Spinactinospora alkalitolerans: one gene and its partners. The protein of the gene in region 2 interacts with the protein of the main gene of each other region in a pairwise test. Links are inferred from orthologs where the notes say so. Each region holds a gene or a part of one and is shown on either strand. Other genes may lie near its edges. The genes, in order: HDA32_RS19125, HDA32_RS04755 and sufU.

The links.
Region 1: the proteins of HDA32_RS04755 (region 2) and HDA32_RS19125 interact in binary tests that used the Escherichia coli proteins (3 or more experiments, as listed by UniProt). The link is inferred for Spinactinospora alkalitolerans from one-to-one orthologs.
Region 3: the proteins of HDA32_RS04755 (region 2) and sufU interact in binary tests that used the Escherichia coli proteins (3 or more experiments, as listed by UniProt). The link is inferred for Spinactinospora alkalitolerans from one-to-one orthologs.

Annotation. Positions count from the first base shown.
Region 1 is NZ_JACCCC010000001.1:4,310,952-4,316,357, reverse strand. Bases 1,058-3,902 are described here. They hold HDA32_RS19125 (sulfurtransferase TusA family protein), read right to left. Parts: upstream 2,676-3,902; coding sequence 2,439-2,675; downstream 1,058-2,438. Other genes in these bases: ctaC (aa3-type cytochrome oxidase subunit II), read left to right, coding at 3,117-3,902; rpsD (30S ribosomal protein S4), read left to right, coding at 1,661-2,272; HDA32_RS19135 (DUF2470 domain-containing protein), read right to left, coding at 1,058-1,585. Also shown: HDA32_RS19140 (carbohydrate kinase family protein), read left to right, coding at 1-736; more of HDA32_RS19135, read right to left, coding at 803-1,057; more of ctaC, read left to right, coding at 3,903-4,073; ctaD (aa3-type cytochrome oxidase subunit I), read left to right, coding at 4,070-5,406. UniProt on the Escherichia coli protein: Sulfur carrier protein involved in sulfur trafficking in the cell. Part of a sulfur-relay system required for 2-thiolation during synthesis of 2-thiouridine of the modified wobble base 5-methylaminomethyl-2-thiouridine (mnm(5)s(2)U) in tRNA.
Region 2 is NZ_JACCCC010000001.1:1,022,086-1,027,469, reverse strand. The notes cover bases 1,128-3,950. They hold HDA32_RS04755 (cysteine desulfurase family protein), read right to left. Parts: upstream 3,213-3,950; coding sequence 2,043-3,212; downstream 1,128-2,042. Other genes in these bases: HDA32_RS04750 (electron transfer flavoprotein subunit alpha/FixB family protein), read right to left, coding at 3,576-3,950; HDA32_RS04760 (DUF695 domain-containing protein), read left to right, coding at 1,128-1,922. In the rest of the region: tRNA 2-thiouridine(34) synthase MnmA, read right to left, coding at 1-637; more of HDA32_RS04760, read left to right, coding at 741-1,127; more of HDA32_RS04750, read right to left, coding at 3,951-4,520; HDA32_RS04745 (electron transfer flavoprotein subunit beta/FixA family protein), read right to left, coding at 4,554-5,333. UniProt on the Escherichia coli protein: Master enzyme that delivers sulfur to a number of partners involved in Fe-S cluster assembly, tRNA modification or cofactor biosynthesis. Catalyzes the removal of elemental sulfur from cysteine to produce alanine.
Region 3 is NZ_JACCCC010000001.1:2,002,205-2,007,571, reverse strand. What follows is about bases 1,696-4,501. They hold sufU (Fe-S cluster assembly sulfur transfer protein SufU), read right to left. Parts: upstream 3,442-4,501; coding sequence 2,950-3,441; downstream 1,696-2,949. Other genes in these bases: HDA32_RS08880 (cysteine desulfurase), read right to left, coding at 3,471-4,501; HDA32_RS08890 (metal-sulfur cluster assembly factor), read right to left, coding at 2,594-2,953; HDA32_RS08895 (GNAT family N-acetyltransferase), read left to right, coding at 1,733-2,524. Outside these bases: HDA32_RS08900 (hypothetical protein), read left to right, coding at 1-1,609; more of HDA32_RS08880, read right to left, coding at 4,502-4,760; Fe-S cluster assembly ATPase SufC, read right to left, coding at 4,757-5,367. UniProt on the Escherichia coli protein: A scaffold on which IscS assembles Fe-S clusters. Exists as 2 interconverting forms, a structured (S) and disordered (D) form. The D-state is the preferred substrate for IscS.

The DNA of each region.
Region 1 (5,406 bases), 3.3 Mb from region 2 along the record:
CTGGCTGGACCGCCACGGAGTGGACACCTCGGGCGTGCACATCTCCGAAGTCCGCCACACCGCGCGGTTCGTCTGCACCACCGACCGCGACCACAACCAGATCGCCTCCTTCTACGCCGGCGCCATGGCCGAGGCGCGCAACATCGAACTCGGTCCGCTGGCCGAGCGCGACGGCGGGCTCGACCTGGTGCTGGTCGGCGCCAACGACCCCGAGGCCATGGTCCGCCACAGCGACGAGTGCCGCACCCGCGGCATCGCGTTCGCCGCCGACCCCTCCCAGCAGCTCGCCCGGATGGAGGGGCCGGAGGTCCGCCGGCTCGTCGAGGGGGCGACCTACCTGTTCACCAACGAGTACGAGAAGGCGCTGGCCGAGCAGAAGACCGGCTGGAGCGAGGACGAGGTCCTCGAGCGGGTGACGACCCGCGTCACCACGCTGGGGGCCAAGGGCGTGCGGATCGACCGCAAGGGCGAGCCCTCGCTGCACGTCCCCGCCGCGGCCGTCACCACCAAGGTCGACCCCACCGGCGTCGGCGACGCCTTCCGCGCCGGCTTCCTGGCGGCCGTGGCCTGGGAGCTGCCGCTGGAGCGCTGCGCCCAGGTGGGCAACGCCGTCGCCGTGCACTCGCTTGAGGTCGACGGCCCGCAGGAGTACCGGCTCACCGCCGAGACGCTCACCGAGCGCCTGGCCCACTCCTACGGCGACGAGGTCGCCCGGGAGGTCGCCGGGCACCTGTAGCGCATCGCGGACTCCGAGCGCCCGGGCCCGTGGTGGAGAGGGGTCCCTCCTCTCCGCCACGGGCCCTCAGCGTGGGGCGTGCCGGTGGGCGATGAGGCCGTGCAGCGCCCGCTCCAGTTCGCAGGGGGCGGTGGCCGGCGCGCTCCACGGCAGGCGCACCAGCACCGGCCGATGGCGGCCGCCCTCGCCGTAGGGGGTGACCCACAGCGTCGCGCCGTGGCCGTCGAGCTCCCAGAGCCATGCTGCGCCCTCGGGGGCGTCGGCGACGTCGCGCAGGACCGCGCCGAGCTCGTCGCGGTGGCAGTCGTTGACGTGGGCGATGATCCGCTCGGCCGTCCGGGTCAGCGGGTCCGGCGGCGCGGCGAGGAACGCGTCGCCGTCGATGATCCCGGCATCGTCGTAGGTGTCGTAAATCACCATGGCGGGCTCGACCCTGGCCAGCAGCGGTGCGTCCGGTGTGGGATCATTGTCGACTGCGGCGAGCAGCCCTTCGTCGGGAGTCCCCTCCCATACGGCGAGGGCCGCCTCGCGGCGCTCATCTGCGGGGACCGCCGACACCCAGCCCTCGCACCACAGGCGAGCGCGTACAGTAGGTGTCTGACCCACATGCCGCAGCGCGGAGAGATCGACGCCGACCGCGAGGTCGGCGCGCCCGTACCGGGTCGCCCGCAGTGCCTCGTGCAGCGGGTGGTCCGCATCGAGCAGCAGCACCGCGCGACCGGCATGATCGACCGCCCCACGCACGCTGAAACGCGCGCTGGGATCGTCTGCCAACGCCGCCGTGGTGGGGGTCGCCGTGGCGGCAAGGGAACGGACCCGTTCGATCGCGGACGGGCTGGGCTGTCGCATGACACCTCCTAGACTTAGGCAAGCCTTACCTAGGATTCCCGTTTTTGCAAGAGACTCAAATATCGGAGGACTTGAATGCGCTACACCGGACCGAAGGTGCGGTTGTCCCGGCGCGCCGGTACCCCGCTGACCCGTAAGGCGGTCAGCTACTTCGAGAAGCGGCCCTACCCCCCGGGTGAGCACGGTCGCCGCGTCCGGCGCTCGACCAGCGACTACGCCGTCCGGCAGGCCGAGAAGCAGAAGCTGCGCTGGTACTACGACCTCTCGGAGAAGCAGCTCGCCCGCGTCTACGACAACGCCAAGAAGCGTCCGGGCCGCACCGGTGAGGAGATGATCTCCGAACTGGAGCTGCGCCTGGTCACCGTCGTGCTGCGCGCCGGCTTCGCCGCGTCGGTCTACGCCGCCCGCCAGTACGTCAACCACGGCCACATCACCGTGGACGGCAAGAAGGTCGACATCCCGTCGTACCAGGTCAAGCCGGGCCAGATCATCGGCGTCCGCGAGAAGTCGCGGCAGATGGTGCCGTTCGTCGAGGCCGCCGAAGGCGTCCACGCCGACGACAAGATCGCCGGCTACCTCGCCGTGAGCCACAAGGACCTGCGCATCGCGGTCGTCGACCGCCCCAAGCGCGAGCAGGTTCCGGTGCCCTTCGACGAGCAGCTCGTCGTCGAGTACTACGCGCGCTGACCCATACCGGGCATCCGGTGCACGAGGGGCCGCGCGGCCGATGGCCGCGCGGCCCCTCGCATTCGCGGGGCGAGGCGGGTTTCCAGGGCTCGAATCCGCTGTGCCGCCGACGCTACGCGCACTGCGACGGCCGACCCCCTGTGCCGACCCGATCGCCGAACACCGGTCAGTACATCCGTCGGATGTGGAACGCGCTGCCCCGCTGCAGCGGGACCTCGGCCACGAACTCCTGCATCTTCAGCCGGCACCACGACGGGATGTCGCTGCGCGCGGCCGGGTCGTCGGCGGTGACCGCGATCACCGAGCCGATGGGGACCTCGCGGATGCGCCCGGCCAGCAGGATGATCGGAATCGGGCACTTGCGGCCGATCGCGTCGATGGTCAGCAGCGGCTGGTCCGGCACGGGCGCTCCTCTTCATGCGGGCTCGTGATCCAATCCTTACCCATGTGGACGGCTAACCGGCACCCGGTTAAGGGCGTCGTAAAACCAGCGATACCCTCGCCTTAGCCCGCTTGCAAGGACGATTCCGGGCGCCGCGGCGCGGCACCGGGCGAACCCGGCAGGGCGGGTGGGTGACGATCGCGAAACCACGATCCGCTCCCCGCGCACGCGGGGACGGTCCCCACGATGGGTCAAGCCTAGGAGTGCGGCGCCGCGAGGACGGGAGAGGGTCCGCAGGACCGTGTCCCGCCGCGCCCGTCACAGCGGCCGCGGCACAACACGCTGACCCGCCGTGCCCGTGATCAGTGGTGCGGATGGTTCGCGATAATGTTTGCCCTTGACAAGCTTTGGATATACGACCGCCCGCGTACCGCGCGGGCATCACCGCTGGGAAGGCAATCCGTGAGTCCGACCCGCCATAGGAATCGGCGCCCCGCGCTGCGCCGATGGGCACCACGTGGCGCCGCGCTCGCCGCGTTGGGTATAGCCGCGACCGGCTGCGCGTCGAACGAGTTCACTCGTTTGGGTGTGCCGGAGCCGATCACCGAGCAGGCCGAGCGTGTCCTCACGCTCTGGCAGGGCTCGTGGGTGGCGGCGCTCGCGGTCGGCATTCTTGTGTGGGGACTGATCATCTGGACGTTGATCTTTCACCGCAAGCGCTCCGAGCAGCTGCCGCCGCAGGTGCGCTACAACATGCCCATCGAGGCGCTCTACACCGTTCTGCCGATCGTCATCATCGCGGTCCTGTTCTACTTCACCGCTCGGGACCAGACCTACCTGATGGAGACCGACGAGCCCGCCGACGTCAACGTCAACGTCAACGCCTTCCAGTGGAGCTGGGAGTTCGTCTACGAGGGCGAACAGGACGTCAACGGCGAGGTCGTCTCCGTCGCCGGCATCCCCGGAGACGACCCGACGCTGGTCATCCCCAACGACAGCGTCATCCACTTCGACCTCGAGTCCCCCGACGTCATCCACTCGTTCTGGATCCCGGCGTTCGTGTTCAAGATGGACGTCATCCCCGGCCAGCCCAACGAGTTCCAGGTGAAGGTCAACCCCGACGTCGAGGGCGAGTTCGCCGGGCGCTGCGCGGAGCTCTGCGGCGTCGACCACTCCCGCATGCTGTTCAACGTCAGGGTGGTCAGCCCCGAAGAGTACGAGCAGTGGCTCGAGGAGCAGAAGCAGAACCCCGAGGAGTCCCCCGAGGAGCTCGAGGCTCCCGAGGGCGACCCCAACCAGCCCGCCGAGGGCGCTCAGGAGCAGGGTCTCGAGGAAGGGCGGGGCGAAGAGGCCGGGCAGGAGCCCGCTCTCGACCAGCCCAATGATCCGGGGGCCAACGAGGAGGACGGCCAGCAATGACGGCGGTTAGTCAGACGCCCGTCGGCGGGGCGCAGGCCCGGTCGGCGCGCAAGGGGTCGATCATCGTCAACTGGATGACGTCGACCGACCACAAGGTCATCGGGTACATGTACCTGATCACCTCGTTCGTCTTCTTCATCATCGCGGGCATCATGGCGCTGATGATCCGTGCCGAGCTGATGTACCCGGGCATGCAGCTCATGACGAACGGCACCTACAATCAGCTCTTCACCATGCACGGCACGATCATGCTGCTGCTGTTCGCGACCCCGCTGTTCGTCGGGTTCGCCAACATCATCATGCCGCTGCACATCGGCGCGCCCGACGTGGCGTTCCCGCGCATCAACCTGTTCGGGTACTACCTGTTCCTGTTCGGCGGCCTGATCGTCATCGCGGGCTTCATCACCCCCGGCGGCGCGGCCAGCTTCGGCTGGTTCGCCTACACTCCGCTGTCGGACTCGGTCCGCTCGCCGGGGATCGGCGGCGACCTGTGGATCCTCGGCCTGGTCGTCAGCGGTCTGGGCACGATCCTCGCTGCGGTCAACTTCATCACGACCGGCCTGTGCATGCGCGCGCCCGGCATGACCATGTTCCGGATGTCGATCTTCTCCTGGAACACCATGCTGACCAGCGTGCTCGTGCTCATCGCCTTCCCGGTGCTGACCGCGGCGCTGATCGCCCTGGGCGCCGACCGCATGTTCGGCACGCAGGTCTTCAGCCCCGAGCACGGCGGCGCCATCCTGTGGCAGCACCTGTTCTGGTTCTTCGGCCACCCCGAGGTCTACATCATCGCGCTGCCGTTCTTCGGCATCGCGACCGAGATCCTGCCGGTGTTCAGCCGCAAGCCGATCTTCGGCTACAAGAGCCTGGTGGCCGCGACCATCGCCATCACCGGCCTCTCGGTCACCGTGTGGGCGCACCACATGTTCCCGACCGGTGCGGTGCTGCTGCCGTTCTTCTCGTTCATGTCGTTCCTCATCGCCGTCCCGACCGGCGTGAAGTTCTTCAACTGGATCGGCACGATGTGGCGCGGCCAGCTGACCTTCGAGAGCCCGATGCTGTTCGTGATCGGATTCCTGGTCACGTTCCTCTTCGGCGGTCTCACCGGCGTGCTCCTGGCCTCCCCGCCGATCGACTTCCACGTCACCGACTCCTACTTCGTGGTGGCGCACTTCCACTACGTGGTCTTCGGCACCGTGGTCTTCGCGATGTTCGCCGGCTTCTACTACTGGTGGCCCAAGTTCACCGGCAAGATGCTCAACGAACCGCTGGCCAAGTGGCACTTCTGGCTGCTGTTCTTCGGCTTCCACGGCACCTTCCTGGTGCAGCACTG
Region 2 (5,384 bases):
CACTGCCCAGGCGCCGGTTGAGGAAGCCGGCGGTGTCGCCGTCGGCGATGAAGCAGATGTCGTGGCTGTCGGGCTTGTCGGCCACGGCCAGCCCGCGCCGCTCGGCCTCCGCGCGGACCTCGGCCTTGGTGCAGTCGCCCAGCGGGAACATCGAGTGCGCGATCTGCTCCCTGGTCAGCACCGCCAGCACGTAGGACTGGTCCTTGGCCTCGTCCACACTGCGCCGCAGCCTCCCGTCGAGCAGCCGGACGTGGTGGCCGGTGCACACGGCGTCGAAGCCCAGCGCCACGGCGCGGTCCAGCACCGCGGCGAACTTGATCTTCTCGTTGCAGCGCAGGCACGGGTTGGGGGTGCGGCCCGCGGCGTACTCGGCGACGAAGTCCTGCACGACATCGCGGTCGAACTCCTCGGCCATGTCCCACACGTAGAACGGGATGCCGATCACGTCGGCGGCCCGGCGGGCGTCGCGGGAGTCCTCGACGGTGCAGCAGCCCCGCGCGCCCGTGCGGTAGGACTGCGGATTCTTGGACAGGGCGAGATGGACACCGGTGACGTCGTGGCCGGCCTCGGCGGCGCGGGCCGCGGCAACGGCGGAGTCGACGCCGCCCGACATGGCGGCGAGTACGCGCAGAGTCATAGTGCCTTCCAGGCTACGCGCCGGAACGTCCGGTCCCTACCACGTCTCTCTCCGGCGGGGAGGCGTGGCCGGGCGCCCCCCGGACTCTGCGAAAATCGGATACATGGCTCTGTTCCGTCGCCGCCGTTCCGCAGAATCCGACTCCGCCGTGGCCGTTGGCGAGTTCTGGTCCCATTGGGCCGATCTCCGCGACGAGCTCGCGGCGTCGGTCGACGCCGACATGCCCGTCCCCGAGGAGACCGCCCAGCGGCTCACCGAGCGCGTGCGGCGCATCCACCAGAGCCTGACCTGGGAGGTGGCCCCCGCTCCGAGTCCGACCCCGCACGACCTGGACGAATTGGGGCTCTCCCTCGACGACGAGGCGCGCGACATCCTCGCTCGGATGGAGGACCCGGAGGGCGATCCCGGATCCTTCCGCGCCGGGGAGGGTCCCAGGTACGCCCTGACGCTGAGCGCCGGCCCCGACGACGCCGCGCGGGTGCTCGCCGAGCGCTGGCGGCGGGCGGCCCCCGAGGAGGCCGGCTGGCGGTTCTTCCCCGCTCACCCGGCCGACCACGACAAACTCGGCAAGCCGGTGACCTGGGACGGCCACGAGCTCGACCTCGGCCACGCTTCGGTGGCCCTGCGCGTCGACCAGAAGATCGGCAGGATCGAGGCGGGCGTCTACCACCCCGACTTCATGTTCCTGCCCGAGGAGACCCGGACCGCTGTGGCCGAGCACGTGGTGCTGCTCTCACTCGGCGAGGACGACTACGTGCGCTGGATCGGCTCGGTCGCGGCGCTGGTGGAGAAGCCGCTCGACCCGCTGCCGCCGACGTCCATCCCCTCGGTCGTCGAGCAGCTCTCCGGGGCGCTGGGCAGCGGCGGCTGGGTGACACTGCAGGGGCGCGTCCCGCTGCGCGGCGCGATCCAGATCGCCGTACGGCACCCGCTGCACCGCCGCGACTTCCCGGCGTTCACCCTGTACGTGCAGGTCACCGTGGCCTACGCCAGCGCCGACGGCGAGAAGCTGCCCACCGGTGCCTCGGCGACGGCGCTGGAGGACTTCGCCCTCGGCCTGCGCGACCTGCTCGGCGACAACGGAGCATTGCTGGCCCAGCAGACGGTGGGCGGTCAGCGCCAGTTCCACTTCTACCTCGACCCCGAGTCCGGTGTGCTGCCCGAGCTGGAGAGGAGCGTGCGCGAGTGGCCCGAGGGCCGCACCCAGGTGCACAGCGCCCTCGACCCCGACTGGGAGACGATCGAGCAGATCACCAAGCCGGTGCGGCGCCAACTGGGGCAGTGAGGCGAGCGGCGGTCCGGGAGGATGTGAGCCGTAGGGCTGCGGGCGGGACGCGCGGTCAAAGGTGCGGACGCGCGCGTGCCGCCGGCGCTGCGCGCGCTGCGACGGCCCGCCCCGGTCCCTCTACCGCCGCTTGGCGCGGGCCTTGCGGGCGCGTTCCACCGCGGGGCCGATCGCCTCGCCCAGGGCCTTGACGTCGGCGCTGCCTGAGCCGCGGCCCAGGCTGAAGCGCAGCGAGCCGCGGGCGGTCTCGGGGTCGGCGCCCATCGCGAGCAGCACGTGGCTGGCCTGCGCGACACCGGCGGAGCAGGCCGAGCCGGTGGAGCACTCGATGCCGCGGGCGTCCAGCAGCATCAGCAGCGCGTCGCCCTCGCACCCGGGGAACGAGATGTGGGCGTTGCCCGGCAGCCGATCCGTGGGATGGCCGTTGAGCCGGGCGTCGGGGACCACGGCGCGCACCGCGGCCACCAGCTCGTCGCGCAGCCCGGCCAGCTCGGCGGCGTGCGCCTCGCGTTCGGCGACCGCCAGCCGCAGCGCCGTGGCGAATCCCTGCAGCAGCGGGGTCATCAGCGTGCCCGAGCGCACCTCGCGCTCCTGACCGCCGCCGTGCAGCAGCGGGACCGGGTCGACCCCCCTGGCCAGCAGGAGGGCGCCCGCGCCGACCGGGCCGCCGAGCTTGTGCCCGGTGACGGTGAGCGCCGAGACCCCGCTCGACGCGAAGTCCACCGCCTCGGTGCCGACGGCCTGCACGGCGTCGGTGTGCAGCGGTATGCCGTGGTCGCGGGCGATCGCGGCGAGTTCGCGGATCGGCTGGCGCGTGCCCACCTCGTTGTTGGCCCACATCACCGACACGAGCGCGACGTCGCCGGGGTCGCGCTCGATCGCGGCCCGCAGCGCCTCCGGGCGGACCCGGCCGTGGCCGTCGACGGGGAGCTCCTCGTAGACCGCGCCCTGGTGGTCGGCCATCCAGCGGGCCGGGTCGAGGACCGCGTGGTGCTCCACGGCGCTGACCAGGATGCGCCGACGCGCGGGATCGGCCTGGTTGCGCGCCCAGTACAGCCCTTTGACCGCGAGGTTGTCGGCCTCGGTGCCGCCGCCGGTGAACACCACCTCGTTGGGGGTGGCGCCCAGGGCCTCGGCGACGGTCTCGCGCGCCTCCTCCACCGTCCGGCGGGCGCGCCGGCCCGTCGCGTGCAGTGACGAGGCGTTCCCGAGTTCGCCGAACCGCGCCGTCATGTCGGCGATGACCTCGGGCCGGACGGGGGTCGTTGCGGCATGATCCAGATACACCATGGCACTCATCAGAATACGACCGCGAACCCCCTGAAACGCATCGCGGTACCCGAACGTGCGTGAGGTGAGGGGCGGCGCACCGTCCGGCACAGGAGCGGCCCGAAGGGAGACGCGGTGCCGTGTGACGCTCCCCAGGCGGGACCGAGCGGTCCCGATGAGGCGCAGGCGCTGGAGATCTCCGAGCAGGACGGCATGAATCGTCGCGGAGGTCGCAGCCCCCGGAACCGATCCGGCGGACTACGCGGCCGCCCCCGGAAGCCGACCGCGTGAAAGCGGGGCGGGTCTTCCCCACCCGCCCTGCTCCCCGATACGGCCGCGGCCCCGGGCACTCGTCCGGGGCCGCGGCCGCGTCAGCGCGCAGGATCACTTGCGCTTGTTGATCTCCTCGGTGAGCTGCGGGGCGACCTTGTGGAGGTCGCCGATGACCGCGAAATCCGAGATCTCCAGGATCGGGGCCTCGGGGTCCTTGTTGACCGCCACGATCGTCTTGGCGGTCTGCATGCCGGCCCGGTGCTGGATCGCGCCGGAGATGCCCAGGGCCACGTACAGGTTCGGGCTGACCGTCTTGCCGGTCTGGCCGACCTGGAACTGGTTGGGGTACCACCCGGAGTCCACGGCGGCGCGCGAGGCGCCCACGGCCGCGCCGAGCGAGTCGGCCAGCGCCTCGACCGTGGAGAAGTCGTCGCTGCCGACGCCGCGCCCGCCCGAGACCACGATGCCGGCCTCGGTGAGCTCGGGGCGGTCGCCCTGCTCCTGCTTGACCCGCTCGACCACCTTGGCGGTCTTGGCGGCGTCGGAGACCTCCACCGACACCTGCTCCTCGGCTGCGGCGCCCTGGGCGGCCTCGGCCGCGACGGCGTTGGGGCGCACGGCGATGACCGGGGTGCCGGTGCGGACCTTGGCGTGGGTGAGGGTGGCGCCACCGAAAACGGAGTGCTCGGCGACGAGGTCGGCGCTGACGTCGACCACATCGGTCAGCACGCCGGAGCCGAGCTTGACGGCGGTCCGCCCGGCCACCTCCTTGCCTTCGGTGGTCGCCGACACCAGCACCGCCGCGGCGGACTTCTCCCCGGCCAGGTGGGCCAGCAGCTCGGCCTTGGGCGCCACCACGTAGTCGTTGAGCTCCGCCGGCGCCACGTAGACCTTCTCGGCGCCGAACTCGGCCAGTTTGGCCTTGCCCTGCTCGGTGGCGTCGCCGACCCACACCGCGGCGGGCTCGCCGATGCGGCGGGCGGCGGTGAGCAGTTCGGTCGTGACCTTCTTGACCTCTCCGTCGACGTGGTCGACGAGGACGAGGACCTCAGCCATGTTTCTCTTCCCTCTTTCGCGTCTTCGCCGGACCTAGATGAACTTCTTCGAGGCGAGGAAGTCCGCGATCTGCGCGCCGCCGTTGCCCTCGTCCTTGACGACGGTGCCCGCGGCGCGCGGCGGGGCTGCGGCGAAGTCCACGGTCTCGGTGGCGGCGTTGGCCAGCCCGACCTTGGCCGCGTCGATCTCGGCCGCCGCCAGGTCGAACTTCTCCACCGGCTTCTTCTTGGCGGCCATGATCAGCTTGAACGACGGGTAACGCGGCTCGTTGATCTTCTCGACGACCGAGACGACCGCGGGCAGCTGGGCCTCGACGACGTCGTAGCCCTCGTCGGTCTGGCGCTGGATCCGCACGGTCCGGCCGTCGACGTCGACCTTGTTGGCCAGCGTGAGCTGCGGCAGGCCGAGGTACTCCGCCAGGGCCGCGCCCATCACGCCGGTGCGGGCGTCGGTGGACTCCGAGCCCAGGACCACCACGTCGAATTCGAGCTTGCGCAGCGCCTGCGACAGCGCGTAGGCGGTCTGCAGGGCGTCGGAGCCGTGCAGCGCCTCGTCGTTGAGGTGGACGGCCTTGTCCGCGCCCATGGAAAGGGCCTTGCGGATGGAGTCCGTGGCCTGGTCGGGGCCGGCGCTGAGGATGGTGACCTCACCACCGTGCTTCTCCTTGAGGAGCAGCGCCTCCTCGATCGCGTACTCGTCGAGCTCGTTGATCACCCCGTCGGAGCTCGCGCGGTCCAGCGTGTTGTCCGCCGGGTTCAGCTTGCGCTCGGTCGCCGTGTCCGGGACCTGCTTGACCAAAACGACAATATTCATGGCCGGTGGCCGACCTCCCTGCACTCCCATGCGTCGCCCACTCGGACGGCG
Region 3 (5,367 bases), 980 kb from region 2 along the record:
CGAGCACGTGCACAGCGCGCTGGCCTACCTCACCAACGCCACCGGGGCCGGCGACGCCGAAAGCGTCGACGACGGCCCGCAGCAGAGCCCCGCGACCCGCGCCATCCGCACGCTGCGCGCCCTGCGCGCGCAGCGCGACGAGGAGGCCGCCGAGGAGCCGGCGCCCGCGAGCAGCACCCCGCCGCCGAGCCCCCCGCCCACCCCGTCGCTGGCAGAGAGCCTGACCCGGCGTCCGCGCAGCAACTCGCTGCTGGGCCCCAACCGCACCCTGCGCCGGCCGGCCTTCGGCCCGCCCAAGGCGCTGCGGACCGAAACCCCCGACGACGACGCGCCCCCCGCCGAGGCCCCGGCCGGGCTCGGCGAGCACCCGCTCATCGACCTGCTGGACCAGTTGTTCCGTTCCTGGGGCGATCTGGAGCGCGCCGTCGCCGCCGAGCGGCTGTTCGCCGCCGACCCGGTGAGCATCCGCGTGCTGTCGGACCAGCTGAGGGTGGACATCGGCGAGATCCGCAACGCCCAGCGCACCGTCGAGGAGCAGCTGCTGCAGTGGCTGGGGTCGCCGGCGGGTGCGCCGGTCACCCAGCACCTGCGCGACATCTCCGAGCAGCTCGGCGCGGCCACCACGATCGACCACCTGATCAGCGCGCACCCCGACCACCCCGTGGAGGTCCCGTCCCTGGCGACGCCGCTGTGGCGGGTCGTCATCACCCTGTTCACCGACCGCCGGCTGCACAACGGCTGGCTGGTCGCCGCCGAACCCCACCAGCTGCGCTGGCAGACCCGGCAGCTCGTGACGGGCGGTCCCAGCATCACCGAGGCCGGCATCCGGCTGGGCAAGCTCGGGATCCGTCCGCAGGCGCTGCGCGCCTGGCTGCTGAGCACGCCGGGGGTGAGCGTGCGCGACGGCTACGTGGTGGTGGACGAGTCGGTGGCGATGGAGGCCCCGGAGCAGACCGCGGCCTTCGCCGCGGGGCACGCCATGCTGCCGCAGGACTCGCCCGGCTCGACCACGGCCAACGGCCTGCCGATCCGGCGCCGGCCCGCCGTGGCGCAGCCGCGCCAGGAGCCGCGGCTCGACGTCACGACGTCGGCCCGCTGCTTCCGCGCTCCCGACGGCCGCTGGTGGCACCGCGTCGACGTCACGGCCGACCACCTCAACGGCGCCCCGGTCACCGTCCCGCCCGGCTACGCCACCCACCTGGGGCTGCAGCCGGGGCGGTTGCTGTGCCTGACCGCGCCGGGCGCCGACCTGCTGGTCCTGGTCTGGCGCGACCAGCCGGCGTTCGACTCGCTGCGGCCGCTGCTGCGCCGGCTGTCGGCCCAGCCGGGCGACCGCGTGTTCATCACCGTCAACGGCGACCGGCTCGACGCGCGCCGGCTGCCGTCGGCCGACCTCACCGACCACGGCCCGACCAGCAAGGCGCTGCACCTGATCGGCTACACCGCCCCGGCCTCCACCGAGGAGGCGCTGGAGATCATCGCGCGGCGCATCAGCGAGGACACCGACGGCGCCCCGACCGACCCGACCCGCCTGCTGGACCTGCTCACCAAGCGCGGCGACACCGACATCGTCAACGAACTGCGCCCGACCCTCTACGCGGCGCACTAGCGGGGGCCTCCACCGGGGGTGCCGGACTCGCCGGGCGCCCGATTCGGTTGCCCCGGTGGGGACGGATGCCGGATACTCCCGTGGCCGCGGCGAAGGCCGCGCACGGACATGGACGGACGGGGTTTGACGGAGCAAGAGCGCACGCGAGGACGGCGGGTCAGGGCCGACGGCCGGGGCCGGGCGGTCCTGGCCTACATCGAGGACGAGCGGGACGGGCGCCCGTGGGCGCGCCAGGTGGAGACCGCGGGAACCGACCCCGCCGGGCTGGTCCTGGAGCTGCTGCCGGGGTGGATCGTGTCCGGCACCGTGGAGCTGGGCGAGGGACTGGTGAAGCGCGGCGGCCGCCTGATGCGCCACGCGCACACGATGCGGCGCGACCTCGTGGCCGACCCGCCGCACCCCGGATGGGCCGGATCGGCTCCCGGGCCCGGGACGCGGATCACCGCCTGCGACCGCCGCGCCGAGGAGATCTTCCCCGCGTGGCGGGCCGCATTCCCTCCCGGCCATCCCGACCACCATTCCTGCGGCGACGAGGAGGCCCTGACCGGAAAGCTCGCCCCGTTGCTGGCCGGCCGGGTGCTGGGCCCGCTGCTGCCGTGCAGCGCGCTGGCGGTCGACGCCCGCGATCGGGTGGTGGCCGGGGTCCTGGTCAACGACAACGGCGGGCTGCCCTGGGTCGGCGAGCTCTTCCGCCGCCCCGGCCCCGCCCACGCCGGCCTGGGGGCGCTGCTCCTGCGCCGTGCACTGGCGCGTGCGGCGGCCGACGGGCTCGCGGCGCTGCACCTCGTCGTCAGCGACGGCAACCCGGCGCGCCGGCTCTACGACCACCTCGGCTTCCGGCCCATCCGGACCTCCATGACCGTGGCCGTGCCGGAGGACTCCTCCGGCGGCCGGGCCCCGGCCGCCGCCCCCTGAGGGAGCGCGAAACGCAGTGGGGGGCCGCCCGGTACCGGGCGGCCCCCCACGTGCTCGAACGTCCGATGGTCAGACGTTGAAGCCCAGCATGCGGAGCTGGTCGCGGCCGTCATCGGTGATCTTGTCCGGGCCCCACGGCGGCATCCAGACCCAGTTGATCTTGACCTCGCGGCCGAACTCGTCCAGGGCGCTGGTGGCCTGGTCCTCGATGACGTCGGTCAGCGGGCAGGCCGCGCTGGTCAGCGTCATGTCCAGGGTGATGATCCCGTCATCGACGTTGACGCCGTAGAGCAGGCCCAGGTCGACCACGTTGACCCCGAGCTCGGGGTCGATGACGTCCTTCAACGCCTCGCTGATCTCCTCGAGCAGGGCCTCGCCGCTCTGCCCGGCGGGCTCGGCCGCGGCCGGAGCCGTCTGGTTCTCGGTCATGAGGCGCTCTCCTTCTCGGTATCGAGCGACTGCACGGTCGCGTCCTTCCACGCCATCCAGGCGAGCAGGGCGCACTTGATACGGGCAGGGTATTGCGACACGCCGACGAAGGCCACCGCGTCCTCCAGGACGTCCTCGTCGGGCTCGCCCTGGCCCTTGGACTGCATGAGCGAGGTGAACTCCTCCAGCACCCGCAGGCCTTCGTCCACGGTCTTGCCGGTCAGCAGGTCGGTCAGCACCGAGGCGCTGGCCTGGCTGATCGAGCACCCCATGCTGTCGTAGGAGATGTCGCTGACCGTGGCGCCGCCGTTGAGGACCGCGCCGTCGCCGGAATCCCCCGGGGTCAGCGTCACCCGCAACGTCACCTCGTCGCCGCAGGTGGGGTTGATGTGGTGCGCCTCGGCGTTGTACGGGTCCCGCAACCCCTTGTTGTGGGGGTTGCGGTAGTGGTCCAGGATGATCTCCTGGTACATCGTGTCCAGCTTCATCTGCGCGTGCCCTTCTCGCCCTTCCCTCGTCAGTCTCGGACGGTGCCGAAGAAGCGCTGCGCCGCCCGGATGCCCTCGACCAGGGCGTCGATGTCGGCCAGGGAGTTGTACAGGTAGAACGACGCGCGTGTGGTGGCCACCGTCTTGAAGCACCGGTGCAGCGGCCAGGCGCAGTGGTGGCCCACGCGCACCGCCACGCCGCGGTCGTCGAGCACCTGCCCGACGTCGTGCGGGTGGATGTCGTCCACGACGAACGACAGCGCCCCGCCCCGCGCCTCCGGGGTCTGCGGACCGATGATCCGCACCCCCTCGATGGCGCCGACGTGCTTGAGCGCGTACTCGGTGAGCGCGTGCTCGTGCGCGGCGACGTTGTCCATGCCCACGGCGGCGAGGTAGTCGCACGCCGCGGCCAGGCCGACCGCCTGCGGGGCCATCGGCACGCCGGCCTCGAACCGCTGCGGCGGGTCGGCCCAGGTGGAGTACTCCATGTGCACCACGCCGATCATGGACCCGCCGGTGATGAACGGCGGCATGGCCGCGAGCAGCTCCGGACGCCCCCACAGCACGCCGATGCCGTTGGGCCCGAGCATCTTGTGCCCGGAGAACACCAGGAAGTCGGCGTCGAGCACGCCCACGTCCACCGACATGTGCGGCACCGACTGCGCGCCGTCCAGCAGCACCAGGGCCCCGACCTCGCGGGCCCGCCGGGCGATCGTGGCGACCGGGTTGACGGTGCCCAGCACGTTGGACTGGTGGGCCAGCGCGACGATCCTGGTGCGCTCGTTGACCAGGTCGTCGAGGTCGGACAGGTCGAGCCGGCCCTCCTGGTCCACCCGGAACCAGCGCAGCGTCGCCCCGGTCCGCTGGCACAGCTGCTGCCAGGGCACCAGGTTGGCGTGGTGCTCCATCTCGGTGACGACCACCTCGTCACCCGGGCCGACGCGGAACCGCTCGTGCTCGGGGCCCGCGGTGGCGGCGTTGCTCATGGCATAGGCGACCAGGTTGATCGCCTCGGTGGCGTTCTTGGTGAAGACCACCTCGTCGGAGGCCGCGCCGATGAAGGACGCGATCGTGGCGCGCGCGCCCTCGTAGGCGTCGGTGGCCTCTTCGGCGAGCTGGTGCGCGCCCCGGTGCACCGCGGCGTTGTGGCGTTCGTAGAACCCCCGCTCGGCGTCGAGGACCTGCCGGGGCTTCTGCGAGGTCGCCCCGGAGTCGAGGTAGACCAGGGGGCGCTCGTCGCGGACGGTCCGGGCCAGGATCGGGAAATCGGCCCGGATCTCGTCCACGTCGAGCAGCCCGGCGAGCGCGCTGTCGGTCACTTGGAAGCGCCCGCCTTCGCGAACCGCTCGTAGCCCTCGGACTCCAGCACGTCGGCCAGCTCGGCGCCGCCGGACTCGGCGATGCGGCCGCCGGCGAAGACGTGCACGAAGTCGGGCTGCACGTACTGCAGGATCCGGGTGTAGTGGGTGATCAGCATGACGCCGACCTCGCCGGTGGCGCGGGCCCGGTTGATGCCCTCGGAGACGACCTTCAGGGCGTCGACGTCGAGGCCGGAGTCGGTCTCGTCGAGGACGGCCACCTTCGGCTTGAGCAGCTCCAACTGCAGGATCTCGTGGCGCTTCTTCTCACCGCCGGAGAAGCCCTCGTTGACGCCGCGGGAGGCGAAGGAGGAGTCGATCGAGAGGCTGCCCATGGTGCCCTGCAGCTCCTTGGAGAAGGCGCGCAGCTTCGGGGCCTCGCCGCGCACCGCGGTGACCGCGCTGCGCAGGAAGTTGGACATGGACACACCGGGGACCTCGACCGGGTACTGCATGGCGAGGAACAGGCCGGCGCGGGCACGCTCGTCGACGCCCATCTCCAGGACGTTCTCGCCGTCGAGCAGCACCTCGCCTTCGGTGATCTCGTACTTGGGGTGGCCGGCGACGG